2 linked regions of the Parashewanella spongiae genome follow. The protein of the gene in region 2 binds, or shares a complex with, the protein of the main gene of each other region. Links are inferred from orthologs where the notes say so. Each region holds a gene or a part of one and is shown on either strand. Other genes may lie near its edges. The genes, in order: smc and E2I05_RS08195.

Region 1 (16,431 bases), 400 kb from region 2 along the record:
ATAAATCCCCTTCAATACTGAAAGTGTGTATGACGGAAGGAACTAATACCAATTACAGTAATAACTGAACCATTAAGATAAGGATCTCAATCGTCTAATTATTGATGCTTTTTTAAGATTAATCTGTTGTTCATCAAAAAAGCATAAAGCATTTTCGTATTAAATCCAATGTAATCATAATATTAATGACCAAAACAAAGAGTGTACAGTGCATCATAATGAAAAGCCGCTTTAAAGGAAGTGGCCTTGACCAAACAATGCTATGAATGTGGTACATTAAGCTATTACTGCTAGTGAGGAGCCCGTTATGAGTGCTGACTATTCTACATTGTCTTTATCACATTCAAGGCAAGATTCATGGAGTATCGAGCCATCACCGTTATTGCAACCTGCTCCTCATGAAAGTAAAATATCATTTCAAAATCCAAAATTACCGCAACCCACTTTACTTAAAGCCTATTACTCACCGAACGTCAAAAAACAGCAACCTTTAGGGCTAGACTCCCCCTCTACGGCCATGCTTTCATGTTTTCATTCTCAGGTTTCTAAACCATCATCTCGAGAGCTTGATACAGGAAAATTCTTTGCATTTCCTCCTAAAAAACAACTCACAACAACAAAGCCAGACGTAAAACCAAACCAGCAACTCCTCCCGCCTATATTGAACGGTCCATTTCAACCGACTGGATTTACAAGAAAATCGATCATTAGCTCTCGAGCACAACTTACAGTTCCTCTAGGGGATCAGAGGCTAGTTGCTCAAATATCAGAGCATACTTCAAAACTAAGTAAATACATTTCTGAATACCCTACTAACAAAATTAAGCCTATTTTACTTTCTAGAATTAAAAATCTTTTGCAAGAATACCCTCAGTGCTTAAGAACAAGGCACCTATTCGCGGTATTCCAAATAAATAATTCAGAACTTAATGAGGTTTTATTTGAATGTCCCTCATTTACGCCCATATTTCTTGCAACAGGCCAGCTTGCTTTAAAACATGATGCCATAGCTAATTCTATGGATTCACCACTTTGTATTGCAATCAGAACTGGAAACATAGCCTTACTACAAGTTTTAATTGAGTATAATGCGTCACTAAACTTAATTTATGAGAACAACCAAAATATCTTTCACTTTTTAGGAAGTAGAGGAGAGTACTCCATACTCAAGCCCGTAATTGATGCTTGGTACAAGCAATATGGAAGTCAAGGATTGGAAGAAAAACTGCTGTGCAATGAAACACAATTTGGGGATACGCCCGCACATATCATTATGAAAAAAGGCGATTTTAAATGCGTTGAGTTTCTACTGTGTAACGCTTCAATGTCTGTTTTAGGCGCTGAAAACAAAAAACGAACAACCCCAATGCAAACTTGTGGTAGAAGAAGAGATTTCAGTCATGCATGGATCTCCTATTTATTTGATCATAATAAAAAGATTTCTCATTTAAAATCCAAAATTGCCACTCACTCAGAGCAATATACAAAACAAACTCAGCAAGCTTGTTCGCAAGAACAAGTAATATCTCAGCAAGCCAAAGCTAACCTAGTACTTGAAAAGCAAATTTCAAACCTAGAGCAAGAAGTTTTAAAATTGACAGATGAACGATTAAGGCTTCATCATTTGAATGAAGCCTTGCAAGTCGAGAATCTAACTTTGAAGTTGAAAACAAAAAAAAGCTAAAAATAAAAACCAAGCTATCTGAAATTAATCATTCAAGCAGTTGAATACATTCGTAAATAAACTATGAAGATATAGTAGCCAGTAATTCGTCTTCATCAATGACTTTTATTCCTAACTCTAATGCCTTAGCAAGTTTAGAACCAGCTGATTCACCTGCAACCACGCAATCAGTATTCTTAGATACACTTCCCGCAACTTTTGCACCTAACTCCTGCAGTCTTGCTTTAGCATCTGAGCGATTGAGCTGAGTTAATGTACCGGTTAATACCCAAGTTTGCCCTTTCAACGCTTGAGAGTCTTCAGTAACAGCTTGAATTTCTGGCCAATGCACGCCTGCTTCGATTAACGCATCAATCACTTCATTATTATGTGGCTGTTTCAAAAAGTGAGAAAGGTGCTGGGCAACAATCGTTCCAACATCTTCAACGGCTGTAAGTTGCTCAATGTCTGCCATTCGCAATGCTTCTATCGATTTGAAATAACTCGCTAAGTTTGCTGCTGTTGCTTCACCGACTTCTCGAATACCAAGTGAGTATAAAAATTTTGCAAGTGTTGTTGCTTTTGCTTTTTCAATAGCCTGAACAAGGTTCGTCGCTGACTTCATCCCCATACGATCAAGCATGGTCACCATAGATGCGGTTAACTTAAATAAATCAGCTGGTGTTTTAATAAGCTCTTTATCAATTAGCTGCTCAACGACTTTATCGCCCATACCATCAATATTCATCGCCTTACGCGAAGCAAAGTGTTTAATGGCTTCTTTGCGTTGTGCTTCACAGAACAAACCACCCGTACACCTTGCAACAGCTTCACCTTCTAACCTTTCGACTAATGAATCACAAATTGGACAACATGAGGGAAACACAATATCACTGGCGTCACTAATGCGCTTTTCAGGGACGATTGATACAATCTGCGGAATGACATCCCCAGCACGACGAACAATAACGGTATCACCAATTTTTACGCCAAGGCGCTCAATTTCATCAGCATTATGTAACGTTGTATTTGATACCGTCACCCCACCAACAAATACCGGCTTTAAACGAGCTACTGGCGTAATGGCACCTGTTCGACCGACTTGGAAATCTACCTGTTCAAGCCTAGTCATTTCTTCTTGCGCTGGAAACTTGTATGCTATTGCCCAACGGGGTGCTTTGGCAACAAATCCAAGCTCTAACTGTTGATCAATTGAGTTGGTCTTTATCACTACACCGTCAATTTCATAGGCTAATTCACCTCGACGTCTTAAAATATCCGCGTAGTAAGCTGTCACATCTGACAATGTTATACACACTTTTACTTCGTCGCTGACTGGTACGCCCCAAGATTTAAGCTGCATCAATTGCTCAAAGTGGCTCAGTTTAAGCGGCCAACTTTCTGGCTCAACCACACCGAGCGCATAAGAATAAAAACCTAAATTTCGACTCGCAGTAATACGACTGTCTAACTGGCGTAAACTTCCCGCGGCCGCATTTCTCGGATTAACAAACACTTTATCGCCTTTTGCTTTTGCTGCGTCGTTCACTTTATTGAATGATGCATGGGGCATAAAGACTTCACCGCGTACTTCGACTAAGGGAGGAAATTCCCCTCGTAATTTTAATGGAATAGAACGAATAGTTCTTACATTCATTGTTATGTCTTCGCCAACACTACCATCACCACGGGTCGCCGCTCGCTCTAACACTCCATTACGATATAAAATGCTGACAGCTAGCCCATCCAACTTAGGTTCACAGCAATATTGAATCTCACCAACCTTTTCAACATTTCGATTGTTAAAAGCACCGAGGTCTTCTTCATCAAAGGCATTATCTAAGCTAAGCATGGGTTTTAAATGAATGATTGGGTCAAATTTGCTTAACGCTACACCACCAACACGCTGTGAAGGAGAGTCTTCTCTCACCAACTCAGGAAACGATTTCTCGAGCTCTTTAAGTTGATTCATTAATCGATCATATTCAGCGTCAGGTACGCTTGGCTCATCGTCTACGTAATAACTAATATTGTGTTTATTTAATAGCTCTGATAATTCAGAGATTTCGGCTGCAGCTTTCTTAATATCGATCATATCTTGTCTCTGTAACTAAAAAGGCCGCTATTGCGACCTTTTCTAAAAATATTAATTTTACTTTTACGATTTTATGCGCCTGATGTAATCCAACTTCTTTGCTTCATCCCACGGCTCTCGCTGACCATCCATTACCGTTGCGCCTAAATCATCGGCCATCTGCATGGCAGAGTTCAACATGATAGAAAAGTTATGTAAGGCTTTTCCATGGCAAGGTAATCGCATGAACATGACTACGCCTTGAGTGCTAAATTGCTCCATATTATCTGGATCAAAAACGCCTGGATTTACCATGTTAGCGATTGAAAACAGTACCTTCCCGTTTCCAGATGCATCTTGATGTCTATGAAAAATATCCATTTCACCAAACTTAAAGTTCATGCTCAGCATAGATGGAAGTAGCTCTGCACCTTTAAGCATTTCTCCACTTTTCCCCATTACATGCAAAACTAACACATCATATGGATCAGGTAATTCTTCTTCCACATCTTGTGGCTGTTCGACTGATGCTTCATTTTGAGAATCAGCACTAGGCTCAGAAGTGATCTCTGACTTTTCATTTACGTCTGGATTTTCTAGTTCTTGAGCATTAAGCTCTTGATTATCAAACAATCCTACTTGTGTCGGTTCCATAACAGGCTCATCTCGTTTCGCAATAATAGCGGGTTCATCCATTACATCTGCATTTAATGCTGGCTCAACTCGACGTTGTGTTTCAGTTTTAATATTCGGCTCAACTGAAGTCTCTTTAATTGAGCTTTCAGTTTGGACTTCTGCTCGTGCTCTTTGGGCAGAACGAACTCGAACTTCACTTATGCCATCAACATCAAAGCCATCAGCATCTCGAACTTGTTTTGTAAGAACTTTTCTATGGGGTTTCTTTTGTCCCTTTATGTTATTCATCTGTTGACGACGAATAGACCAAATTCCATGAATCATCACTCCTAAAATAGCGATTCCACCCAGTACCCCAAAAATTAGTCGTAGGTCTTCCATTCGTTACCCTGTTCTTCCAATCATTATCCTGCATCTGCCAATGCAACTGCTTCATCAATATCCACAGTTACAATACGAGAGACTCCCGGCTCATGCATCGTTACACCAATTAACTGCTCAGCCAATTCCATGGTGATTTTATTATGGCTAATATAAATAAACTGTACTGTTTTTGACATTTCTTTTAATAATCGACAAAAACGTTCAACATTCGCATCGTCTAGCGGAGCATCAACTTCATCCAACATACAAAATGGTGCTGGATTTAACCTAAAAATTGCGAATACTAATGATAAAGCGGTTAAAGCTTTTTCTCCACCAGAAAGTAAATGAATTGTACTATTCTTTTTACCGGGCGGTCTTGCCATGATCGTCACACCCGTTTCTAGTAAGTCATCATCGGTAAGCGCTAAGTAAGCACTGCCGCCACCAAATACTTTTGGAAATAACTGACTTAAATCTTCATTCACTTTCTCGAACGTCGTTTTAAAACGAATTCGTGTTTCTTTATCAATCTTGCGTATTGCAGATTCTAAACTTTGAAGCGCTTGATTCAAATCATCACATTGACCATCTAGATAATTTTTCCGCTCACTTTGTTGTTCAAATTCGCTAATCGCGGCTAGGTTTATGGCTCCTAGCTGTCTGATCTGGCTTCGAACTCTTTCAAGCTTTTGTTGCCATTGTGATATATTGGCATTATCGTCAAGCTGCGACATAACAGTTTGTAACTGAATGCCCTCTTCTTTTAACAATTGTAATTGACTATCAGCTTGCCCCTTTAAACCTTCACGTTGTAACTTTAACTCGCTGATTGACTGAGTCAAGCCTTGTATTTGAACCACATGCTTTTGCTGCTCACTTTTTAAACTATCTATTTGCTGTTGCAGTTCAAGCTGTTGGCTTCTTATCTCATTGAGCTCTTTTTGCAGATCCGTTTGTTTACTTAATAGTTTCTGCAACTGAAGTTCTATGGATGCATCTTTTATAGATTCACCTACGGCTTCATTTGCATTGCTCTCTTTCGAGATTCGCTGCAATTGAACCGCTAATTCTATTTTTCGCAGATTGTTTTGTTCCACTTGTTGTTTAACAAGTGCTTGTTGTGTCAAAAGGTTTTGTAACTTACTTTGTAGCTCATTTCTGCTTTGTTGCGCTTGTTGAGATTGTTGCTTTAAATTTTGATGCTCAATGCGATAGGTCTGAACTTTGGTTTCACTAGAAACTAGTTCTTGCTGAACTTGCTCTGAAAGTGCATATAACTGGAGTTGCTTCTCATGATGGCTTTCTCGGGTTAACTCTAACTCAACTTGTTGCTTTGTTGAGTATTCTAATTGCTCAAGTAATAATTTTTTTTGTACTTCATCTTTTTCTTTTTGCTCCCGAACGGCAGCTTGCTTTGATAAGATGCTGGTTCTTAATAAATTACTTTCTTGTAAAGACGAATTAAGCTGTTTGTGCTTTTCATTAAGCTCTGTACGTTGCTCCAAAAGCTGAGTTAAGCTTTCATTTAATTGTTTCTGTTTAACTTCAAGTGATTTCACTTGCTGAGTCAGGTGTTCTTGCTCACTCACTAAACTCAATTGAGATTGACTCGTTTCTGCCTTACCTAATAAAAATCCATGTCCCAATAAATAACCGTCTTTTGTTGCTATCAGGTGAGACTGATTAAGATCAGGTAGTAACGATTTCGCCTCGGTTAAATTTTCAGCGCAGTGCACGCCATCCAACCACGGAGACAAATTCACTTCAGACGAGCTCAATAGTTTATGGGTAGTTTTACCGTCAGACTCGACAAAGCCATTATGCTCAGTCGAAAGTAATTCCATTAAGGTAACATTTGATGATAGTAAGTGCCCTAAAACCACTTCTACGGCTTTTTCCCACCCAGGACTAGCATTTATCACTTGCCACAATTGTTTCTCCGTTGTTGACTGACTCAATAACAATTCACTATTGATAAAGGCTAAACGGGATGTATCCACTGCAACAGCTTGCTGATTTTGCTGTTGTTGCTGTTGAGATTGATGGATATCAATCTCTAAAGACTGCAAATCCTTCGTGTTGTTTTGTATCCTATTTTCATCATCAGCAATGTGCGCGATTAATTCTTGCAATTTTTTTGAATCATCACTATCAACGCTGCTTTCGTCTTCCAAAACTGCAAGCTGTTGCCGATAAATATTTATTTGATCGCTGACTTGAAGTATTTGACTTGCACTGTGCTCAATTTGGGTGGCAAGTACTTGCTGTTGAGAATGAACATTACTCAATTTTTGTTTTTGCGCGTGAAAATTATCTTGTTGGCTTCTGCCCGTTTTTTCATATTGTTCTATTTGATCAATCAGTTGCCCAAGCTTTTCATCCATCAGCTCAAACTCTGGTTGAGCATGATTTACTTCTTCATCCAAACGGTTTAATTGATTAATTTGTTGTTCTACTTGAGTTTCAAGATCACTTTGTTTGCTTTTTATCTCATTTACTTGCTGATTTGATTGCTCTTCTCGCTCTTTTTGATGGCTAATCTGTTGTTCAAGCTTAGCGATTTGAGTGCCTGATTGATAAAATTCAGCCACTTTTTTCTGTTCAATTCCAACAAGCTCACTGAGTCCAATATTTAATTCGGTTTGCTTGGTTGTGACTGTCTGATTTTCAGATTGAGCCTTTAAAAGCTCTGTATCTAACTGATTAATTTTTGCCGATAGTTCTTCAGTTTTTTTAACATGATCTTCATATCTTAAAACCAACAGTTCTGCATGAGTTTGACGTTCAACTTTTTTATGCTCTCGATATTTCAATGCTGCTTTAGATTGTTCCGACAGTTTATCGAGTTGCAGCGCTAATTCGCCACGAATATCACCTAATCGCTCTAAATTCTCTCTGGTGTGTCTAATTCTATTTTCAGTATCACGACGCCTTTCTTTGTAACGTGAAATTCCAGCAGCTTCTTCAATAAATACCCTTAGATCTTGAGGTTTAGATTCAATCAGCCTTGAAATCATGCCCTGTTCAATAATGGCGTAACTTCTAGGCCCAAGCCCAGTGCCCATAAATAAATCGGTAATATCTTTACGGCGACATTTTTGGCCATTTAGATAATAAGTTGAATCACCGTCACGAGTGACTTGCCGCTTAACTGATATTTCTTGATAACTCGCGTATTGCCCAGGCAATCGACCGTCTTGATTGTCAAAAAACAACTCTACGCCAGCGACAGATACAGGACGCCTTGCACTCGACCCGCTAAATATGACATCCGTCATGGCGCCACCACGAAGATGTTTGGCGTTGCTCTCACCCAAAACCCAACGAACAGCATCAATGACATTAGATTTCCCACAACCATTGGGTCCAATCACACCTGTTAGAGCTTTTTGAAAAGGGATTTTTGTTGGGTCAACAAACGACTTAAATCCAGCCAGCTTTATCTGTTTTAGTTTCATTAATGGGCTGTTAGTTACTCTAAAAGAAAGGAAGAACAATCTAATGGTTACTTTAGCAAAGCACGCAGCATTTTGTAACGTTTTTTATAAAAGTGTTAACCATTTACGACTTGTCATTCTTGATTGAGTTATTCACAATCAATAATAGACAATAGTTTTGAGATCTTAATCTTTATGAGTACACAAATTCCAGCAAAAAGCGGTGTAAATTATTTTTTAGAAGGATTTAAGTTAATAAAACAGCCTGGTCTTCGAACCTTTGTGTTTATTCCATTAACGATTAACTTGATTTTATTTGCAGGAGCATTTTATTTAGCATTAAGCCAACTTCAAATTTTGTTCGATTGGCTTGATACCCAACTACCAGAAATGCTGAACTGGCTTCGTTTTTTGCTTTGGCCTATTGCCATCATTACGATGTTGATCACCATGTCTTTTGTATTCAGTTCTGTGATGAACTGGTTATCCGCTCCTTTTAATGGCTTGCTGGCTGAAAAAGTTGAGCAATCGTTAACAGGGAAGCCCATGAATACGGGCGGCACTATGGATTTGATCAAAGATTTACCCAGAATCTTGGGACGAGAATGGCAGAAATTTAAATACTATTTGCCCAGAGCAGTTTTAATCCTATTGCTCTTTTTTGTTCCTGTCATTGGCCAAACCGTTTTTCCTATCGTTTGGTTTATGTTTACTGCATGGATGATGGCGATTCAATATTGTGATTACCCATTTGATAACCACAAAGTAAAATTTGAAGATATGAAATTTGCATTAAAGCAAACTCGTGGGTCGAGTTTTAGTTTTGGCGCAACCGCGTCACTGTTTTCAATGATCCCGATTGTAAACTTCATTGTGATGCCCGTCGCTATTTGTGGAGCCACGGCAATGTGGGTCGATAAATACCGTGAAGCTTATCGAAACAATGTGATAGCTCCAGATTAAATTTGGGGCTCTTAGGGATCTAGCGATTTAGAAAGTACCAATCTTTGTCATACCAGCCAAAGCCAAGACTAGTATCCAGTGTCTTTCTATAGGAAAAAGCAAAGGCACTAACTCCGACATACAAAACTGTCGTTACTTCGTTCCCAGCCTGCGCTGGAGTGACGTGAACTCATCGGTATACTTTCTTCCGCAATTTTCCTTAAAACAATTTGTTGAGCTGTAATTTTGGGAATAGTGAGTCTATTTCAGAAAACTACAACACTGAAATAGGCGAAAATAGCTGTGCTGTAGCGATTCGATTATCCAAAATTCAAGTTTGTTATTGCTTTTTATCCTTTTCCTTTTCCTTTCTCTTCTTTTCAATTTGAACATATACCTCTGTGTTTATTGGAGCACGGGCACAGACACCGTCAGAACAAGTAAAAGGTGAAGAACCTGATTCTGGCGCTATTTGAAGTTTGATATCGAGCGGAGCGTTACTTTCTAACGATTTGGCGAAGTTGACTTTTTGCTGGTGTCGATGATCTGTTATTGATAAAGTTTTGTTTTTAGTATTCTCATTTTCTGTTTTGGCTTGCATACAAGAGATACTTTTTACAAAATAACGTGCGGTGAAAAAACCTACAATAACACCTGCTGAAAACTTGATGACTCTTCCGCCAATAGTATTCTCAATGTTATAACACTTCAGCACTTTTCCTATTAAACTAGCAGCATTAACTCCACCGACTATTCCTGCCGCAGCCGCTAACGTTCCAACTAATTTTCCTTGAGAACTGGTAACGCCTATAATCACGGCATCACCTGCAATATTAAGCACGTTAAATGTAAAACTAAAGTCTGAGCGTTTTTGAATTTTCTCATTAAAAAAGTTTTCTTGAATATAACCTAAACTGCTATGTGAAACGGATGAGAGTGGTGCTCGTATCAAATAACGACTTCCCAATGCCACCCCAGCTCCCAGTGGCCCGCCAACTGCAAAACCTGCACCCGCTGTGACCGCAAAGCCAAGATATGTTTCCATGCTGGGTAAATTTTGATACAAATATTCAGTCCATGTTTGAGAAGGTTCACTTTTTATTACGGACATAAACACCACACACTCGTATTGATGGCAAACAACACCTACAAAAAAGCCAATCTTTGTCATACTAGCGAAGGCTGGTATCCAGTGACTTTTATAGAAAAAAGCAAAGGCACTAGACTACCGACATACAAAACTGTCGTTACTTCGTTTCCAGCCTGCGCTGGAATGACGAGAACTCATTGGTATACTTTCTTCCGCAACTTTACCTAGGCAAATTGACTCAATCTGTTTATTATACCGATTACAGTAATTAATAACTCACTCAACAAAAGCTAAAGAGTTTCAGTACAAAGCGCAAGTTTGCGGTACTATATTCCCTACAGCCGCCATACAAAGCTGGCGTTCAACGCACTTCGTGCTTTTGTCAGGATAATTCAAGTGCTTGTAACGCAGTAATGGAATCCTTTAGCCTTGCCCTTCGAGAGCTTGTATGCACTCAAATTACTTCTCAAAATTGTCTTGACGTAAAACAACTATGCCTTCATCAATTTCGATTGCACTTTGAGCACCTATATAGCTCTGAGTTGAGCATTTAATTAGGGTCTGTTGATCTTTCAGGATTAAATTTTGTGCTATTTGGGCATTTATCTGTTCAAGTAGAGTAGGCTACTGGCTTCGCTATCGCTTATCCAGCAGCCCCTCTTCGATTCCGTGCATGAGGTTTTCCCTCACACGGCTCTGTTGTTACACTTCTCTCAGCCCCTTCACTTTGCTTATCATCTTGTCGTGGGTAAATACTCAAGACCAGCTTGGCGTAATTTTTCGTAAGCACCTCGTGATAGATACTTGCTTCGACGTTGACTTAAGCGACGATGCCAGCGATAGAACCGGTTTACTACAAATCCATTTATTCTGAAAAATACACCTCTGGGATAACCTATCCCACCAAAATAGTGTTTCCATCCCCTCAGAACTTGATTAACCTTATTTATCAGTACGCCAAGTGTATTTGAGGTTCGGTGTTTCACTATGTCTCTGATTTTATTTTTCAGCTTTGTTTGGCTCTTCTTAGACGCCTGTATCTTGATGTAACTGGTGCCTTTGATGAGGCCTGTGATCCGTTGAAAGTTAAAACCGAGGAAATCAAACTCATTCATCAGCTTTCCCATATCCACACAGTGGGTTTTACTTTGATTTAGCTTCAGACCTTCATCACTTAATTGCTGTGTTATCCAGTCCAGTTGCTCTTGTGTGTAGGTTTGCTTATGAAGTACAACAAAATCATCTGCATAGGTAACGATTTTACACGGTGTTTTTTCGTGTATTTTCAAACAGAAATCGTTGAGATAGATGTTAGCCAGTAGTGGAGAGATAACTCCGCCTTGCGGAGTGCCACATCGGCTTGCTTCTATTCGCCATTTCCCGTTGACCGTCTCTATGCTGATGGGCGCTTTGATAAAGCTTTTCAGTAAACTCAGAAAGCTGCTGTCGCTTATTCGCCTTTCTATTTTTGTCATCAACTTAGCGTGCGGAATGGTATCGAAATAGGCGCTCAAGTCAGCATCGAGTACGTGCTGATAGCCTTGTTTTAGGCTCATTTCAATGACTTTTACCGCTTGCTGGGCGCTTCGACATGGACGGTAGCCATAACTGTGTTCATGTAAATGAGGTTCGTAGACGGGTTGCATCACTATTGTCATCGCCATTTGCACAATTCTGTCACTGATTATCGGGATCCCAAGTTTCCGCGTTTTGCCGTTGTCTTTGAGTATTTCTACTCGTTTGACTGGGCTAGGTCGATAGTTTTTCTGTTGTAATTGAGTTTGAATTTCTTTTAACAGCGCAACGACTTTCTTTTGCTGCTCTAGATAACTGAATGTGATGCCATCAATTCCTGCTCCGCCTTTATTGGCTTTGCATCGTCGATAGGCTTCTTCGAGTATATCTAGGCGACTGAGTTTATCGTACAAGCTGTAAAATCGAAGCTCCGAGTTAAGCTTTGAGCGTAAGTAAAGTTTTCGCTGTAATATTCTGATATTTACTGGAGTGTTAGCCATATGGCAATTTCACCTCAAAAGTTACGTTAAAAAACGGGTGTAACACTGAGCCCCTTCCCTGATGTAAAGTTATGTTGTCTTCACGGTTAACGGTACTATGGGCTCATCCGACTGCCTGAGCGCCCTATCTGAAATTTCGGTTTACCTTATATTCGGATAGTGCAAGTCACTACCTTCCAACACTCAGGCTCTCCCACGTTCACTTTATTTCCTTCAATACATGCCACTTCATATTACGCCGGAAGATCAAACAGATGCATTTACCAGTTGCTTCTCTGTTTGTGTCAGGGTTCGTCAACTAGGAAAGACTCCCCATCTTCATTTTTTGATTTACGACGCTTAACTGAATTCGCTTGATGCTGCGGCCTACATTGCATCTCAACCTTTATTCAAGGCCTTTGTCACAGGGCTTCATGTCATAGCGGTTACCCATTATGCATGCCCGTCAGATTTCGGGATGAACTGGTAATTATCCCGTCAGGTACGTTTCAACCTGATGGACTTATTATAAATAATAACGTTGCTGTCTCTGGTTTATGGCCATGTAATCGCTTGGCTGCGTATACGTTGAGACAAATCCCACAACAGAATAAAGCGCTTCGTGGCGCTCCCTAGAAACATCTGTTGACTGCGTTCTCAAGCGTAGAAAAAATGGCTGATAGTAAGACGTAGCTTGCAGCAAGTAGTTATTCTACTTGCAAAAGTTACAACGCAGATAGCAGCCATTTTAGCAAGCTTGTGAGCGTAGAGCATTTCACTCATTGGGTGAAAAACATGATAATAAAATCATCCCATTGTTCAAACAGTTACTCATATACTCAGCGTTCAACTGATGTTTTTAGGTTTAAGGCGTGAGCAGTGATGCTTAGTCATCTAAGCAAGCTGGTCACAACACAGAACAGTGAATGCTCAAAAGCATCGAAAAAAGAGAGAGCGTAAATTGGTCGCTCTTTCTAAATAAAAGGTGCTGTGTTATCGTTTTCTTATTTGGAAACGAAGCAACGACAGTTTTGTATGTCGATAATAACCAAACCTCACAAACTCTGCCTTGCATAAAATAACCAATTTATCGCTGCAAAAACAATCACGAAAGATCAACAGACCCTAGTATAATTGATATTACAAGTTGTTTTCTAAAAACAACTCGAAATACAAATGCAACATTTGTTGATCAGAACGCGCCATATAACAGCCATACTTTCCAGTATTTGGATCCAAAGCAATATTAGCTAATCCAGTAGCTTCTGAAAATAAAGAAAAAGCACCATTAAGACATTCTTCTTCGTGACCACTAAACTCACATACACTTTGAATTAATTCATTATTCTTGGTTAATTGAACAAGTTCGTTTGCTAAAACTTCATCATATTGAGGGCATTGATACATTTGAACATCAATATCAAGTTGTGTGATTTGTTCGGTAAAATCACTTGCAAACGCCATTTGTTGTATGAAGCAAAAAGCGCTAACCAACACAGAAAGTTTTTTCATTATTCACCTCATCACGGTATTAAACGACTAATTTCCCCCTTATTCAGAACAGATCAAGCCGTGTTTGTTAAGTTAATTTTGAAACAAACGACTATTGCTTCAAGAAGTGTTCAGAAAAACGACTAGAGTAAAATTTTGTAACAATTATAAAACTGCCATTACATATTGATTTCTGTCAAAATAACACTTTGATTATTTTCATAGTCAGCCATCAATGACTACAATCACAACAATCTAATAACAGGCACCCTTCATTTTGAAATATTCGACTCTTATTTACGCTAGCTGTATGAGTTTAGGATTGTTTAATCCAGCCTTTGCAAGAGATTCAAAAAGCTCCCATATTAAAATACCAACATTAGACGCTACAATAAAAATTGATGGAGAACTTTCCGAAAGCTACTGGCAACAAGCTGCTACAACGAAGCTGAACTTTGAAACTCAGCCGAATGAAAACACTGATGCTCCAGTAACAACAGAAGCAAAAATATTTGCGACTAAAAAAAGTCTTTTTGTAAGTTTCGTGGCTCATGATCCTGAACCAAATAATGTTATCGCTAACCTCACCGATAGGGACAGTTCTTGGGGAGAAGATCTCGTTGGAGTTCGATTCGACACATTTAACAATGCTCGCCTTGCTTATAATTTCTTCATTAACCCATACGGCGTTCAAACAGACACAATAGAGAATGAGTTAACAGGAAGGGAAAGCGACGCTTGGGATGGTATTTGGTACAGTGCAGCTAAGCGAACACAAACTGGATATCAAGTTGAAATAGAGCTTCCGCTGTCAATGTTTAATTTTGATGACAGTCTCGAAGAGCAAGTTTGGGGAATCGACTTTATTCGGTATTACCCCCGTGGTGAAAATATAAGATTATCGAATAACAAGCACGACCGGAACAACAACTGTAACTTATGCCAAATAGGCACAGCCAGTGGTTTGAAAAATATTTCCCAAGGTCGTGGGCTCCAAATAACTCCTTCTTTAGTTGCTGCAAGACACAGCAGCCGCGATACTAACCCAGTATCGGAATGGGAACATGGTACCCAGACTGAAGTTAGCTTAGATACTCGCTGGGCTATTACACCCTCAACATTATTAAATGCTACGATTAATCCTGATTTCTCTCAAATTGAATCAGACGCAGGACAATTAGACGTAAACACAACTTTTGCGCTTTTTTATCCCGAAAAACGTCCTTTCTTTTTAGATAATAAAGACTATTTTGATACTCAAGAAAATCTATTACATACTCGAAATATCGGTGCTCCAGATTACGGCTTAAAACTCACAAGCAAAGTCGACAACCACACCAGTGCATTACTCGTTGCAAACGATAATAAAACGAACTTTTTAGTACCCGGTAATTTAGGTTCAAATGTCGCAACAATTGATAGCGAAAGTATTAATGTCGCAGGTCGTTATCGATATGATTTTTCAGAAAAGTTATCTGTAGGTGGCTTGTTAACGATTAAGCAAGCTGATGAATATCACAACTATGTCCTAAGTGGAGATGTAAAGTACCAATCAACAGAACAAGATACTTTTCAACTTCAGTACGCCTCTTCTCAAACTGAATACCCTAAAAATCTATACCAAGATCAAAATTGTGATGTTAATGACTGTGAGAGCGTGCTGAGAACTCAAATAGACGGCGACTTTAGCGGAAGCTTTTATCGCTTAAATTATCGCCATGCTCGCCGGAATTGGGATGTATTCGCGAACTATGAAAGTTTCAGCGATGGGTTTCGAGCCGATCTTGGCTTCGTTGATAAAGTTGATTTTAATAAAGTCGTTTCAGGTGGTAGCTACAAATGGTTTCCAAAAAATAGCTTCTTCAATTTAATTCGTGTCGGCGGAGATTGGGATATGAGCCGCAATGATGACGGAGACATTCTTGAGAGAGAAATTGAATCCTTCGTTAATCTTGAAGGTAAATATCAAAGCTATATATCATTTGGTGCTGTCTCACGCTCCCGTGTTGGGCGAAGAAACAATAGCGATTCAACTTCAGTTAAAGGAAATTCTCAACTGTTTGATGAAACACAATTTTGGTTTAATACAGAGTTTGACCCTGTTTCATCTTTAACATTAATGTATCGAACTTCTTGGGGTGATGCGATTGATTTTTCGAATAACCGCTTAGGCAAAAGATTACAAATTCGCCCAGGTTTTGAGTGGAATATAAAAAACAATCTAGCGCTAGAAATAGGCCATAACTTTACTCGATTGAACGTTGAAGGCGGCCGTTTATTCACTGCGAATCTAACCGACTTACGTTTGAATTGGCAGTTCAGTGTCAACAGCTTTTTGAGAGTCTCTAGCGTATTTACCAATATTGTTCGAGATCCTACTTTATATATCAATAGTAATCGAAACAAAAAGAGCTCTAGCCTTAGTAACGAGGTACTTTATGGCTATAAATTAAATCCATTAAGTGTATTCTATCTTGGCTATTCTGATGGCTTAATATCTTCGGATGAGGTCGATTCATTGACAGCAGATGAAAGACGGATCTTCATGAAGATGAGTTATGCATGGGTTTTATAATTTAACGTTTAATCAGAATGAGAACCAAAGAGTTCTCATTCTTTTATCTATCATATTCCAATTAACCAACAAAACACCTCTCACTTATAACAAAAAAATATATAGAAGATTAAACTATCATTTTAATTTGACCACAGTATCACTATGATTTAACAACAAATCA
Region 2 (15,342 bases):
GGTTTCACTTTATCAAACTTAGCTGGTCCGTCTTCTAACATCACACCTGTCCTAAGCTTTTGAACGGATGCATCTTCGACCTGACCAAAAGTTCTTACGGCATATTCTCGCTCAACTTCATTAGATGGATGCATGAGCTTATTCGCTAATTCACCATCTGATGTAAACAGTAATAAACCTGAAGTATTGATGTCTAAACGCCCTACAGCAACCCAGCGACCATCTCGTACTCTTGGTAAACGATCAAAAACGGTTGGACGACCTTCTGGATCTTTACGACTGCAAATCTCACCTTCGGGCTTGTGATAGGCAAGTACTCGACAAATCACTTCGTCAGCTGACTTTATTGAAACTAGACGGCCATCAAGACGAACTTTGGCGTCAGATTCAACCCTATCTCCAATGGTTGCGATTTCTCCATCTATACTAACTCGACCTGCAGCAATCCATGCCTCCATCTCACGACGGGAGCCATGGCCTGCTCGGGCCAAGACTTTCTGCAATTTTTCACTCATTAGTAGACTCTTCTTTTATATCTGGAACCAATTCACTCACTGAAAACAATGCTTGTAATGATTCAGGATCAGACAGTTGAGGTAATTCAGATAAATTTCGCAATCCGAAATAATCTAAAAAATCATTGGTTGTTGAATACAGTGCTGGTCGACCAGGAACTTCTTTATGCCCAACAACCTTAATCCAGCTTCTGTCTGATAAGGTTTTAATTATATGGCTACTTACTGTAACGCCACGAACTTGTTCAACATCTCCACGTGTCACGGGTTGCTGATAGGCAATTACCGCTAAAGTTTCTAATGTCGCTCTTGAATATTTTGGTGCTTTCTCTTGCCACAGTGACTGCAACAATGGACTTAAAAACTCTGCCGTTTGGAACCGATATCCACCAGCTACTTGGACAAGTTGTACACCTCTTTCTTGATAATCTTGCTCTAACTCTGATATCACCGCTTTAATTCGATCTTTCGACACCGAAAAATTACTCAAAAATGAGTCTTTCATTTGTGTCATCGTTTGTGGTTTATCAAGTACAAATAAACTCGCTTCTATAAGCTGTTTGAGCTGAATATCATTAATTTGCATTAGATTAAAATGCCCTTACGTGTATCGTTGTCATCGGCTCTGCTTGAACCAGCTCAACTAACATCTCTTTGACTAACTCCATTAAAGCCAAAAAACTCACGACAGCGCCAGCTCGCCCCTCTTCAGCACTGAATAAAGCTTGAAACGGTGTGTAAGTCTCACTATTCAGTAATTCAAGGATCTGGATCATACGCTCACGCGTCGAAAGTGCTTCTTTCTTTACGTGATGATGTTGATAAGCTTCAACACGCTTCAATACATTCGAAAACGCTTGAGCTAAATCACTCAACGACACATCAGGAGCGAGTACTTTCACTTCAATATTTTTAGCTACCTTTACCGATGCAAGATGAAAATCCCGCTCTAATCTAGGTAACTCATCGATTTCTAATGAGGCATTTTTTATCGTCTCATAAGCTTTGAGTTGCCTGATTAATCGAGCTCTTGGATCTTCTTCATCGTGTTCATCAAACTCAGGTCTAGGAAGCAACAGCCTTGATTTAATCTCTGCCAATGTTGCCGCCATTACGAGATAATCCGCAGCCAACTCAATTCGAGCGTCAGTGAGTAGTTCAATGTACTCTAAATACTGGGAGGTTATTTGCTGGATAGGCAGGTCAACAACATCAAACTTTTGTTTACGTATCAAATAAAGTAGTAAGTCTAAAGGTCCTTCAAAGGCTTCTAAAAATACCTCAAGCGCTTCTGGAGGAATAAATAAATCCGCAGGCATTTCGCTAACTGATTTACCCCGAACAGTAGCTAAAGGCAAACTTTGCTGAGCAACCTGCATCCGAGTCCTTATCCATGAGAAGCGTTCAATATCAGTTATGCATTATATCGGGAACGGTCTCCGACTTAAAGCAACATTAGATGAATATACTTGTATCACCAGCACCTTCACGAACAACTTGTATCGTATCTTCCGACATATCAACTACGGTGGTCGGGTTTTCGCCTAAATAACCACCATGAATAATTAAATCCACTTGGTGTTCTAACATGTCCCTTATATTTTCGGGATCCGACTCTGCATAGTCTTCATTTGGCATCACTAGGCTTGTCGACATTAAAGGAGCATCAAGTTCTTCCAGCAAGGCCGCAGCGATAATATTACTTGGCACTCGTATCCCTATGGTCTTTTTCTTGGAAGTTTGCAGACGCTTTGGCACTTCTTTCGTAGCTTTAAAAATAAAGGTATACGGCCCCGGCGTACAAGATTTCAATAATCGATAAGCTTGATTATCAACTTTTGCATATGTTGCCAATTCTGATAAATCACGACACATCAATGAAAAATGGTGGTCATTTTCGATTTGCCTGATCCTCGTAATTCTCGTCATTGCATTCTTATCACCAATTAAACAACCAATGGCGTATCCTGAATCTGTTGGATATACAACAACCCCCCCCTGCTTCAAAATATGAACGGCTTGTACGATTAATCTTGATTGCGGGTTTTCTTCATGTACATAAAAAAATTGACTCATTTATTCCAGCCTTCTGAGTGCCAAATCCAATTAACTCCGGGTGGTTGAAACAATTTTTTACCTAAATCTAACCAGCCACCTGGAAAATGAAAATCGCTTCCTAGTGAAGCAAAAAGTTGATTCTGATTACTGAGCGCAATTAAATTAGAACGATCGCCAATGGACTGTTGTCCTTGAACCACCTCTATTGCATCTCCACCAGCTTCCTTGAACTCTCTTACAAGACGTTTTAACCACTTTGCAGAAAACTTATATCCACTTGGGTGTGCTAATACTGCCTGACCACCGACGTTATGGATAAGTGTGATCGCTGATTCCATATCTTGCCAATTATTGGGTACATAACCCGTTTTACCTCGTGACAAAAATTTTTTAAATACACTGGGCGTGTCTTTAGCATACCCATGATGAGCTAACCAACGAGCGTAATGGCCGCGACTCAATGCCGCATCACCCGCTAGTGCTTTAGCCCCTTCATACGCACTTTCGATACCAGCTTTTTCTAATCTTCGCCCAATTTCACGGGCACGAATGTCCCTTAATTCACGCTGCCTCTTTTGTAATTGGGCAAGTTCATCGGCTTCAATATCGACATTTAAACCTACAATATGAATATCGTGGTTATGCCAACAAGTAGATATTTCTATGCCATTTATCAATTCGATAGAGTTATCTTGTTGCCGATTAAAGTCATGCGCTTCACGCAAACCTGAAACTGTATCGTGATCGGTGATAGCAAGTACATCGACTTGATTGGTTATGGCTCTTCTGATTATTTCAGTAGGAGTAAGCTGGCCGTCAGATGCCGTGGTATGGCAATGTAAGTCAACTAATTTTGATTCATCATTCATTACGCTATTGTAACTGAAAATAATAGAAATAGCGTCTGAAAAAATATTTAGATCATTATTGCTCGAACACTATAATTTCGAAAGTTGAAGCATTTTCATTTGATAATGTCGGTTTCTTAATCCTTTTTTAGGCCGTCAACATTATTAATGGCAACAGCATAGACAAAAACTTAGTGAAGAACTTGCCTCTTGGTAGATTTATCTGATGAATAGCTAAATACCATGCAACCTATAAAATATACACTTTAAGTAATTTATACCAATTACAGTAATTAATCTCTCACTCAGCAAGAGATAAAGGTTTTCAGTACAAGGCGCATGTTCGAAATACTATCGAGATAATTCAAGAACGTGGAACACAGTAATGGAAACCTTTAGCCTTGCCCTTCGGGAGCTTGTATGCGCAAAAATTACTTCACAAAATTATCTCAACGTAGCAATGTAATAACGACAGTTTTGTATGTCGGTAATAACTATGGTTTCACCAATTTCGTTTGTACTTTGTGCGCATACATAGCTCTGAGTTGAGCATTTAATTACTGTAATAGATATTAGTTATCGTCAATTGTGCTTGACATTACCGACATTTTATAGTCTTCTATCACTCAAATTAATTGAGCAACCAAACTAATATTTATGCAAATTCAACTCGCTTCTCAAAACACCTGTTGGTGGTGGCACTTCCCAAACTAGCGGGTTGTGTGAAGCTGTGTGCTCAATAGATTAAGAGACACATTCAACAAAAAAGCCCGCAACTTGCGGGCTTTTTTGTTGCCTGAAAGAAAATTGCACTATTAAAATTGAAACTGCGGAAACAATAGAACGGTCTAAGGAAAGTTTCGGAAGAAAGTATACCGATAAGTTCTCGTCACTCCAGCGCAGGCTGGAAACGAAGTAACGACAGTTTTGTATGTCGGTAGTCTAGGGTCTGTTGATCTTTCGTGATTGTTTTTGCAGCGATAAATTGGTTATTTTATGCAAGGCAGAGTTTGTGAGGTTTGGTTATTCCAAATAAGAAAACGATAACGCAGCAGAAATGACCAATTTACGCTGTCTTCGATGCTTTTGAGCATTCACTGTTCTATGTTATGACCAGCTCACTTAGATGGCTAAGCATCACTGCTCACGCCTTGAACAGATAAATGCTCAAATAGCACAAAATTTAATTCTGAAAGATCAACAGACCCTAGTGCCTTTGCTTTTTTTATAAAAGTCACTGGATACCAGCCTTCGTTGGCATGACAAAGATTGGTACTCTTTAAATCGCTAGATCCCTAAGAAACATTAGAGAAAAACAGGCTCATGAATATGACAACTCAGGCTCAACTGACAACACAAAAATCGAGCATTCTTTATCAGGATGATCCTTTGAATCTTTACCAAAGGTTAACTCAAAATGCCAGCCACACTATGCTGCTCGAGTCAGCTGAAATTGAAAGTAAAGATCATTTAAAAAGCATTATTGTCACAGACAGCGCACTCATGATCCGCTGTGACCGCTTTAAATTGACATTCACGGCATTGAGTAATAATGGTCAAAAGTTATTGCCGACGATTGTTGATTTTTTCTCTGAAGCCATCATTAGTACAGCAAAAACTGAATTGGGTGCTGAGTTGGTAGTTACTCTTTCCCCTACCACAGAGCAACTTGATGAAGACGAAAGATTACTTGTCGCATCATCACTTGATGGGCTAAGAGCTTTAATTCAGCATTTTAATCGCACAAAAATAAACGCTGAGCCTATATTTCTCGGAGGTGTACTGTCTTATGATTTAATTGACACAGTCGAACCACTTCAACAGGTACCAAATGCTGACAATGACTGCCCTGATTATTTATTTTATGTCGCTGAAACCTTAATAGAAGTAGATCACACCACTCAACAGTCGTGTATTATTAGCTATTCATTTTCGAACGACACCACTATCACTGAGCAACTGGCTGAAAGAGTGGCGCAATTAACTTATCAAGCAAAAAAGCTTCAAACTCAGATCCATTCGTCAACAATTGAAAACGAAGTCAGTACAAATATTTCAGACACAGAATTCAAAAATAATGTGAACTCGCTAAAACAACACATTATCGCTGGTGATATATTTCAAATAGTTCCGTCACGTAGTTTCAGTTTACCGTGTCCGAACACTCTAGGTGCTTATCAAGCATTAAAGCAAACGAACCCAAGTCCCTATATGTTCTATTTTAATGGGCCTGATTTCACTTTATTTGGTGCCTCCCCTGAAAGTGCTTTGAAATACGACGCCCAAACAAATCAAGTTGAAATTTATCCGATAGCTGGCACTCGTAAGCGTGGAAAAAGGGAAGATGGTCAAATTGATTTCGATTTAGATGGCCGAATTGAATTGGAGCTTAGACTTGATCAAAAAGAATTATCAGAACACCTTATGTTGGTAGATTTAGCACGAAATGATGTAGCCCGAATTAGTCAAAGCGGTACCCGCAAGGTAGCTGAATTATTAAAAGTCGATCGCTATTCACACGTGATGCACCTTGTCAGTCGAGTTACAGGCCAGTTACGTGAATCACTCGATGCATTGCACGCTTATCAAGCCTGTATGAACATGGGAACCCTAACAGGCGCACCTAAAGTCCGTGCGTCTCAGTTAATCAGAGAAGTTGAAGGCCAACGTCGCGGCAGTTATGGAGGTGCAGTAGGTTACATTAACTCTAATGGTGACATGGATACTTGCATTGTAATTCGTTCAGCTTACGTTAAAAATGGCGTTGCGCATATTCAAGCTGGTGCAGGTGTTGTCTATGATTCTGATCCACAAGCTGAAGCAGACGAAACACGGCAAAAAGCTCAAGCAGTTATTTCAGCGATAAAAATCGGAGGTGGACTATGAAACTTTACCTATTAGATAATTTTGACTCATTTACTTATAACCTAGTCGACCAATTTCGAAGCTTAAATTTTGATGTCGTTATTTACCGCAATAACATTGCTCCTGACTTTATTGCCACTAAATTACTTTCAGAAGATGATGCGGCCTTAGTATTGTCCCCCGGCCCAGGCGCACCAAATCAAGCAGGGTGTATGATGGATTTATTATCAAAAGTCGCAGGTAAAGTCCCTATCTTAGGGATTTGCTTAGGCCACCAAGCATTAGTCGAACACTATGGCGGTAAAGTAGAACGCGCTCCAGCTGTCGTTCACGGTAAAGCCAGCCAAATTACGCATACTCAACACGCTGTATTTGGTGACTTACCCTCGCCTTTGCCCGTTGGTCGTTATCACAGTTTAGTTGCCACTGTAGTGCCTGAGTCTTTAGAAGTTATTGCATTTACCGAATCTTTACCTATGGCCATTGCACATAAACAACACAAGTCGGTCGGATTTCAATTTCATCCAGAATCTATTCTCACCACTCTAGGCAGTGATCTATTAACTCAATCAATTAATTTTTTGACTAAGGAATTGTCAGCCTCATGAATACCGAAATTCAATCATTATTCGAAAAAGTCTATCAAGGAAACTCGCTGACTCGTCACGAAAGTGCTGAAGTGTTTTCAGCCATTATTAAAGGCGACATTGATGATATAAGCTTGGCTGGATTACTCACAGCTTTGAAAGTGAAAGGCGAAACGGTTGAAGAAATTTGCGGTGCTGCAGATGCTTCTATTGCGACTGCTAAGCCCTTCCCGTATGAAGCCTCGGAAGAGTTGGTTGATTTAGTTGGAACTGGCGGTGACGGCTATAACACAATTAACATATCAACCACTGCAGCTTTCGTTGCCGCTGCTGCTGGTGCCAAAGTAGCTAAGCATGGTAGTAGAAGTGTTTCCAGTAAATCAGGTTCATCGGATCTACTTTCTCACTTAGGTATCGACATTACTATGTCACCAGAGTCAGCCAGTAAAAGCCTAAAGGATAATCACATTTGTTTTCTTTTTGCGCCACATTACCACGGTGGATTCAAACACGCAGTTCCAGTAAGGCAAGCACTTAAAACCCGAACCATATTTAATATTTTAGGGCCGCTTATTAACCCTTCTCGACCTGACTATATGTTGCTGGGCGTGTATTCACCTGAACTTATCGACCCTATTGCTACAGTACTTAATTCTATGGGCGTAAAAAGGGCAATGGTCGTACACGGAAGTGGGCTTGATGAAGTCGCCGTTCACGGGATCACTCAGGTAACTGAAATCAATAATGGTGAATTCAACCGTTATCAATTAACGCCCAAAGATTTTGGCATAACTACCGCCTATTCGATTGATGAATTGACTGGGAGAACACCTGAAGACAACGCCGCGATAACTTCAGCCATTTTGCAAGGAAAAGGCCAATCATCACATACACACGCTGTTGCCGTAAACGCTGCGTGTGCTTTATATATCAGTGGAAAAGCCGACAATATTCAGCAAGCCATGCAACTCACGTTAGACACTATTAATTCTGGTACACCTTTCCAAAAACTAACCCAACTTGCTTCGGCTAGCTGTGGTGGGGATTCTAAGTAATGAGTAACATTTTAACACGCATTGTTTCCACTAAAGCTGAACACATTGCCCAGCTAAAATTGCAATATCCTGAAACAAAGTTATCACCCAAAGTATCAACTCGCAGCCTTTTTGAAGAACTCAGCTCACCGAATACGAGTTTCATTTTAGAATGCAAAAAAGCTAGCCCTTCTAAAGGGTTGATCCGTGAAAATTTCGATTTAGGCTTTATCACTAGTGTATATCGCAAGTATGCAGGAGCCGTTTCAGTATTAACCGACGAGCAATTTTTTCAAGGCAGTTTTTCATACTTAGCCCAAGTGAGACAAATGGTCGATCAACCAGTTATCTGTAAAGACTTTTTTGTTGATGAATACCAAATTAAGCTTGCTGCACATCATGGTGCTGACGCAATATTATTGATGCTATCGGTTTTAGATGACGCTCAGTACACATCATTATCCTCCATAGCAAATCAGTTCAAGTTGGATATTTTGACTGAGGTTTCTAATCAAGAAGAACTTGAACGCGCCGTTAAATTGGATGCCAAAATTATCGGTATTAACAACCGTAATTTACGTGACCTCAGCACTAATTTAGCGACCACTGAAGCCCTCGCGCCTAATATCCCTGAAGATCGCGTTATTATTAGCGAGTCGGGAATCTATACTCCGGATCAGGTCAAACGTCTTTCACCTTTAGTTAATGGCTTTTTAGTGGGCAGCTCCTTGATGGCTGAAGAAGATCTTGATTTAGCTTGTCGCACTTTGATTTTCGGCCACAATAAAGTTTGCGGAATAACAAGAATTGAAGACAGCTCAGCCATAGCGAATGCTGGAGCAAGTTATGCAGGTTTAATTTTTGCCGAAAAATCACCTCGCTGTATTTCATTTAAACACGCTCAAGCGATTACAGAGCACCATCAAAAAAGTCATTTAGGTCTTCGATTCGTGGGTGTATTTGTAAACCAATCTCACAATGTAATAATTAAAGCCGCGCAAACACTTTCCTTATATGCCGTGCAATTACATGGTTGTGAGGAACAAACTTACATCGACGAACTTCGCGCACTTTTTGACAAAAACAGCATCAACACAAAAATATGGAAAGCGATATCCGTTGACACGGCCAACAATGAAATTAAACAAGTTACCAGCCCATCTATCAGTCAAAAGTTATATGACAGCAAATCAGACTCACAATTTGGTGGAAGTGGTGAAACATTCGACTGGAACACTGTCATTGATGACAAACAATTATCATGGTTAGCCGGTGGTTTAAATTCAGAAAATGCAATAAGCGCCATGCAACAAGGGTTCTTTGGGTTAGATTTTAACTCCGGTTTAGAATCAGCACCCGGAATAAAAGATAAACAAAAGATTGAACAAGCCTTTCGTGCCCTCAGACAATATTAAGTTAGGATACAACAATGACCCAGTTTAAATTAAATCCATTTTTCGGAGAGTTTGGCGGCGCATATACACCTCAAACTCTAATGCCAGCTTTACGGAAACTTGAGCAAGCATTTATTGATGCCAGTAATGACCCTGAGTTCCAGAAAGAATTTACGGAATTACTTAAAAATTACGCTGGTCGACCGACAGCGCTTACGCTGACTAAGAACTTCAGTCCAAACCCGCTTGTTAAAATTTATCTAAAACGTGAGGATTTGCTTCATGGTGGAGCCCATAAAACAAACCAAGTGCTAGGCCAAGCGTTGTTGGCAAAGCGAATGGGGATAAATGAAATCATCGCAGAAACGGGCGCGGGTCAACATGGCGTTGCTACCGCTTTAGCTTGCGCACTTTTAAATATGAAATGCCGCGTTTACATGGGCGCAAAAGACATTGAGCGTCAATCTCCAAACGTATTTCGCATGCGTTTAATGGGGGCTGAAGTTATTTCTGTGACTTCAGGCTCAGCAACATTAAAAGATGCCTGTAATGAAGCCATGCGAGATTACACAGGCAATTATGAAACAGCACATTATTTATTGGGTACAGCAGCAGGCCCACACCCTTATCCAACGATTGTCCGTGAATTCCAGAAAATGATCGGTGAAGAAACGAAACATCAAATTCAACAACGTGAAGGCCGTTTACCAGATGCTGTAGTAGCATGTATTGGTGGAGGCTCAAATGCAATCGGTATGTTCGCTGATTTTATTGATGAAACAAGCGTCCAACTTATTGGGGTTGAGCCCGCAGGGAAAGGCATTGATACCCACCAGCACGGTGCCCCATTAACTGAAGGCCGTAACGGTATTTTTTTTGGCATGAAATCACCGTTGATGCAAGATGAGCATGGCCAAATTGAAGAATCTTACTCAATTTCTGCAGGGTTAGATTTTCCATCAATAGGCCCTCAACATGCGCATTTACATGCAACAGGTCGTGGTACCTATGTTTCAGCCACTGATGACGAAGCATTAGAAGCCTTCCAAGTACTAGCACGTAGCGAAGGCATCATTCCGGCTCTGGAATCTGCTCATGCTCTTGCACATGCTTATAAAATTGCAAAAAATGCCGATAAAGAAATGCTGTTAGTCGTTAATTTATCCGGCCGTGGAGACAAAGATATTTTCGCAGTTTCTGACATCTTATCTAAAAAAATGAATGAAATGGAGCAAAAGTAATGACTGCATCAAACCGATATCAACATTCATTTGCTCAACTCGAAGCAAAAAATCAAGCTGCTTTTGTTCCCTTTGTTACCATTGGTGATCCAAATCTAAAGCTCTCTCAAAAAATAATCGAAACACTGATTGAAAACGGTGCCGATGCTTTGGAGTTAGGCATCCCCTTCTCTGATCCATTAGCTGACGGCCCTGTTATCCAACAGGCCAACATTCGTGCACTAAATTCCCACGTTACTCCGGACTCATGCTTTGAACTGATCACGCAAATACGCACTAAGTATCCCGATATACCCATTGGACTATTGTTATATGCAAACTTAGTGTATTCCAATGGCATCGATAACTTTTACTCAAAAGCCCAAAAAGCTGGTGTTGATTCTGTATTAATCGCAGACGTGCCCGTAGAAGCATCAGCAGAATTTAGAGAAAGTGCAAAAGCTCATGATATTGCTCCAATATTTATTGCACCACCTAATGGTGATGAAGAAACACTGTCCAAAGTGAGTCAATATAGCGAAGGATATACTTATTTGCTGTCTCGCGCAGGCGTAACAGGAACCGATAACAAAGCCAGTATGCCTTTAGAGAATATCTTAACAAGTTTAAATCAACATGATGCACCACCTCCAATCCTTGGTTTTGGTATATCTCAACCAGAGCAAGTACGAGAAGCGATAAAGTCTGGTGCTGCTGGAGCAATATCAGGATCAGCCACAGTGAAAATCATAAGCGCTAATCTATCAAAACCTGATATTATGTTAAATAAATTAGCCAAGTTCACCCAACAAATGAAAGCCGCAACCATCAAAGATTAGAGCGTCATTGATAACAATATCTGATCCAAGCTTCTCAATGCTCGCTGAGAAGCTTGCTACCCGGCTGATAAATAATGATTTTTATAACATTTTGGAACCCATCAGATACGGGTAACAAATAAATGAGAAAATCTGAGGAGAAAAACGTTATTTATTGAGATAATAAGCCGACTAAAACTATTCTCAAAATAAAATGCCGATACTCGACCGAACACCGCTTAACTCCTCAGACAAATTCGATCTTCTCTTAAAAACTATCGCTTGCCAAGTGCATGGTGCAGTTTCTTCTCTTTCTGATGAATTTAATGTTTCTCGTAAAGCCGTTTACTCCGCTAAATATGCGGCTCAATCGGCACTAAAGTGCCTTGTTACTACCAATGACGAATCTGATGTCATTACATCTGTAAATGTTGACGTACCACATCTTCGCCGTTCTATTGTGGCTTTATCAATCACAGCACCTAACTCTATTCGAGCAATTATTTTTTAGGTCGTAGATGCCGTGAGGTATGAGTTTACCATGACCATTACTAGGAAAATCATGATCATTAACGGTTGCCGGCTCTGCGGAATCTGTGACTCCATCACGAAAGTAATTACCTAATTGTTCTTTCTTTTTTGTATCGATACTCAGGACGGGTTTCCCCTTATCAAGATAGTCTTGTTTCAGTTGAGCCAGTTTTTCAAACTGAGCGTTACGATCGACATGTTGTTTCATCGTTTTGGCTTTCTGAGCCTTACGACGGTGAAAACCCTGCTGACGCAATAATCTTGAAACGAGGTTTTACTGGCGGGTATTCCGTTGGCGTATAGCTTGCGAGATATTTGTCGACGTGACAGGTTTGTCCACCTTAAATCTTGGCGCATAGGATCACCAGCGGTATGGTTTTTTAGAATTGCCTGCAAATTATCATCTAAATCGGGAAAAGTTTGTGTCAGCTTTTTTCTACAGATCTGTCGCCAAATTTTAAGACAATAGTTTAGATGAAAGATCTGCTTAAAAGATTGTCATAAATTATACAGTTGGGGGCATTAGCACTCTCATGAGGTGAAGAGATGTCTGATCACAAAGCTTTTTCATTTGTATTCTCAAAAATATATTCTCTCTACGTTCAAAAGGCTGAGAAAAATAGCAGAACTGAAGCGGAAGTCATCCAAATTATTTGTTGGCTCACAGGTTATAATTCAAATGGTCTGACTAATCAGATTGAAAGTGAAAATTACTTAGCGACTTTCTTTGCTGAGGCTCCAACAATTAATTCCAACGTATCTCTCATAAAAGGGGTTGTATGTGAGGTTCATGTTGAAGATATCGAAGAACCACTGATGCGTAAAATTCGATATCTCGATAAATTGATTGATGAACTTGCCAAGGGAAAATCTATGGAAAAGATTTTGCGGTCGTTGTAGTCGCGTTGAAAGTTAAACAAGTCAATCAAGTAGGACTATATACAGCAGGCAGTTCTCCACCATTTTTAGTCCTTATTGAAACACTAGAGATCCCCTCATAATTTCGTTCTGCCATTGATAGTTGCAAGTTTGACGCATTCGTACAATATCCAGAATAAAGCAACAAAATAAATACTGAATGAAATTTGTCATCAGCACTACATCTAAACAGAACTTAGAGTTTAACCCAGCAAATGATACAATGTATCCAAATATGCAGCTAAACAACAGTATTACGTATGACCGAAATCAACACTCTGACTCAGTTTCTCACCACTGCTCAAACTCAATTTCAAATCTATGATTTAGGCCGTAAAGTTCAACACATAGATATGATGACTTTTTCAAAAATTGAATCGTTAGAGTCACCTTATCCTTTTCCAATTCAAGGCCATGCTCAGTTTGCAATTGTTTTTTGGAATCAAGAAAAACAGCCTTACATCTGGTTTGTTAAATTAGCTTTAGATGAACAAGGTTTGTTATTGCCTTCTGCTCGTTCCCAGTTCATTCAAATGATTTTAGAAGCATTAGGCCGTGATCCTACTCAGCATTTGAGTGAACAACAGCAACAAGCACTAGCAAACAATCCATTTAGTTTTAAACCAACCCAAGAAAAATTAGCTGTGTTCAACGCGCTAGTAAGAAAACAGCTCAATTTACCTGCATCTTCCCAATATGAAACTGCCGTTCAATATCTTTCTGGCCAAATAGCGAAAGAAAACTGGCAAGATGTCGGTCTTCAAGGTATCGCTGATATTTGTATTCGTTATAATCAATTAAATCACGAGAACTACTTAATGTCTGGTCTTGAAACTGCAGCTCTTGAAGTTAAAATCGCTTTATGCCAATGCTTAGAGAATATTTCTATTTCTGAAAAGTTAGCTGATAGACTTTTAACTCAATTTTATTCTGCTGATAATGAATATCAATTGTATTTTTTTCGAGCGTTATCAAGTCACTTTGCTTCAAGTTCCGAAGCATTCATATCTCTTAGCCAGCAAAATAAATTGAGTGATAGTGCGTTAATCACAATTGCAGCTAGAAACTGGAGCTTATTAAGAGATGATGAATTAAGAACCATTTTTTTAGAGGCTCTGGCACATCAATCACAACACTTTTTTAATCAAGTATTTGCTGATATTGTAGCTATACCCAGCTTAAGACATAAGGTTCTTGCTGAATTAAGAAACCCTGATCGCAGCAATCAATTATCACAAGCCATTGGCGGTTTGTTTAAGGCAACATCGTAACTATGACTGATTTACTATTAATTCTTGGTATATTTCTTATTTCTGCTTTTTTTTGGCAATTACGACAAATGGCTGAAACAAGTCGTAAGTTCGCTGAAAGAGAAGCATCAAGACAACGTGTTCAACTGTTATCTGTTGCAATGGCTTCAGCACACCCATCAATTGGGGGAGCTACAGGCTTGTGTTGGAAAGCTAAGTTTGTAATGGAATTTAGTACAGATGGAATCAATCAGCTCAGATCAGATTTTATTATGCACCATAATCGAATACATAGTATCAACTGGCCTGTATTTCCGGAGCCTGAATGGGAGCATGCTCCTGAGCCTAAAGGGAAGATTGGTGGATGCTGTGGCAGCAAAACAAGTTGCAGTAGTCGCAAGAGTTAGTCTTTTACATTGATTTTTTATCGATTATGTAAATAATCTATGCTTTAACTGTTAAAGATATTAAAAAGAAAGGGCGGGATCTTTCGATCTCGCCCTTCTGGTTCTCTGTTAAGCTTTCCTGCTATAACTATGCTCCCTGCACCTTCCTTGCGTCTAATGTGCTTCCTGCATCATCCGTGACCAATCCTTGAATCCTTGTACTTACGTACTTTCCCTTTTCTTGGTTATTCCTTGACCAAGCGTGCTCCATCCTGAGCGTGTCCTATTTCATCCTTGCAAACTCATCCTTGACAATACGTCCATGACAATCCTGAATCGACACGTCCTGTATCTAATCTTCCATGCCCTCAGTATCCCTACTGAGTCAACGTCCGTACTGTTACAACATCCGTTGTATTACTTTCCTTATACCTTTGATGATTTATCCTAAATCAACAAATTCCTCGGTATTATCCTAAGAGCAGCTATCCATTTGCTCTGATACTCATCCTGAGCTTCCAGTGCTTTGATTGCCTTTCCTATGAAACATATAATAGTTCAAATTTAAGATAAAAAAAGGTTACAAAATAAATTGTAACAGGGTAGTAAAATTCAATTATCCTTTTTTAACAAAATAACAATGTTAATTAACTGTTATTTATAGCTTTTTAATTTAGAGTTAATATTCTTAGACTATTAATGCATGCGACCTAAATATTTGTCTTACAATCATGTGAGATATATCTCACACGCTCCAGGGTGAAAATGGAAATATTGTTTTGATATTTATTTTGCTGTTCTATTATCCAGAGCAATATTCCTGCAGATTAAGAACAACCAATATAACAGAGCAACCGCACGAGTGAGTGATATATAAACAACTTCACGTGGTAATTTCGTCACTCCCACGAAAGCGGT

Evidence for each region.
Region 1: the proteins of E2I05_RS08195 (region 2) and smc are in contact, whole or in part, in a crystal structure (PDB 3ZGX), measured with the Bacillus subtilis proteins. The link is inferred for Parashewanella spongiae from one-to-one orthologs.

Annotation. Positions count from the first base shown.
Region 1 is NZ_CP037952.1:1,744,129-1,760,559, reverse strand. The notes cover bases 4,578-8,596. They hold smc (chromosome segregation protein SMC), read right to left. Parts: upstream 8,198-8,596; coding sequence 4,778-8,197; downstream 4,578-4,777. Other genes in these bases: cysZ (sulfate transporter CysZ), read left to right, coding at 8,372-8,596; zipA (cell division protein ZipA), read right to left, coding at 4,578-4,754. Also shown: E2I05_RS06750 (ankyrin repeat domain-containing protein), read left to right, coding at 518-1,684; NAD-dependent DNA ligase LigA, read right to left, coding at 1,746-3,758; more of zipA, read right to left, coding at 3,822-4,577; more of cysZ, read left to right, coding at 8,597-9,139; E2I05_RS06725 (hypothetical protein), read right to left, coding at 9,459-10,289; ltrA (group II intron reverse transcriptase/maturase), read right to left, coding at 10,943-12,223; E2I05_RS06715 (hypothetical protein), read right to left, coding at 13,343-13,714; E2I05_RS06710 (carbohydrate binding family 9 domain-containing protein), read left to right, coding at 14,004-16,268. UniProt on the Bacillus subtilis protein: Required for chromosome condensation and partitioning.
Region 2 is NZ_CP037952.1:2,143,697-2,159,038, reverse strand. What follows is about bases 1-2,930. They hold E2I05_RS08195 (segregation and condensation protein A), read right to left. Parts: upstream 1,895-2,930; coding sequence 1,106-1,894; downstream 1-1,105. Other genes in these bases: rnm (RNase RNM), read right to left, coding at 2,588-2,930; E2I05_RS08190 (L-threonylcarbamoyladenylate synthase), read right to left, coding at 1,971-2,591; scpB (SMC-Scp complex subunit ScpB), read right to left, coding at 508-1,101; rluB (23S rRNA pseudouridine(2605) synthase RluB), read right to left, coding at 1-515. In the rest of the region: more of rnm, read right to left, coding at 2,931-3,442; E2I05_RS08180 (anthranilate synthase component 1), read left to right, coding at 4,745-6,307; E2I05_RS08175 (aminodeoxychorismate/anthranilate synthase component II), read left to right, coding at 6,304-6,894; trpD (anthranilate phosphoribosyltransferase), read left to right, coding at 6,891-7,928; trpCF (bifunctional indole-3-glycerol-phosphate synthase TrpC/phosphoribosylanthranilate isomerase TrpF), read left to right, coding at 7,928-9,322; trpB (tryptophan synthase subunit beta), read left to right, coding at 9,337-10,542; trpA (tryptophan synthase subunit alpha), read left to right, coding at 10,542-11,360; E2I05_RS08150 (hypothetical protein), read left to right, coding at 11,554-11,850; E2I05_RS08135 (DUF2200 domain-containing protein), read left to right, coding at 12,417-12,770; E2I05_RS08130 (DUF3549 family protein), read left to right, coding at 13,049-14,059; E2I05_RS08125 (DUF3301 domain-containing protein), read left to right, coding at 14,062-14,445. UniProt on the Bacillus subtilis protein: Participates in chromosomal partition during cell division. May act via the formation of a condensin-like complex containing Smc and ScpB that pull DNA away from mid-cell into both cell halves.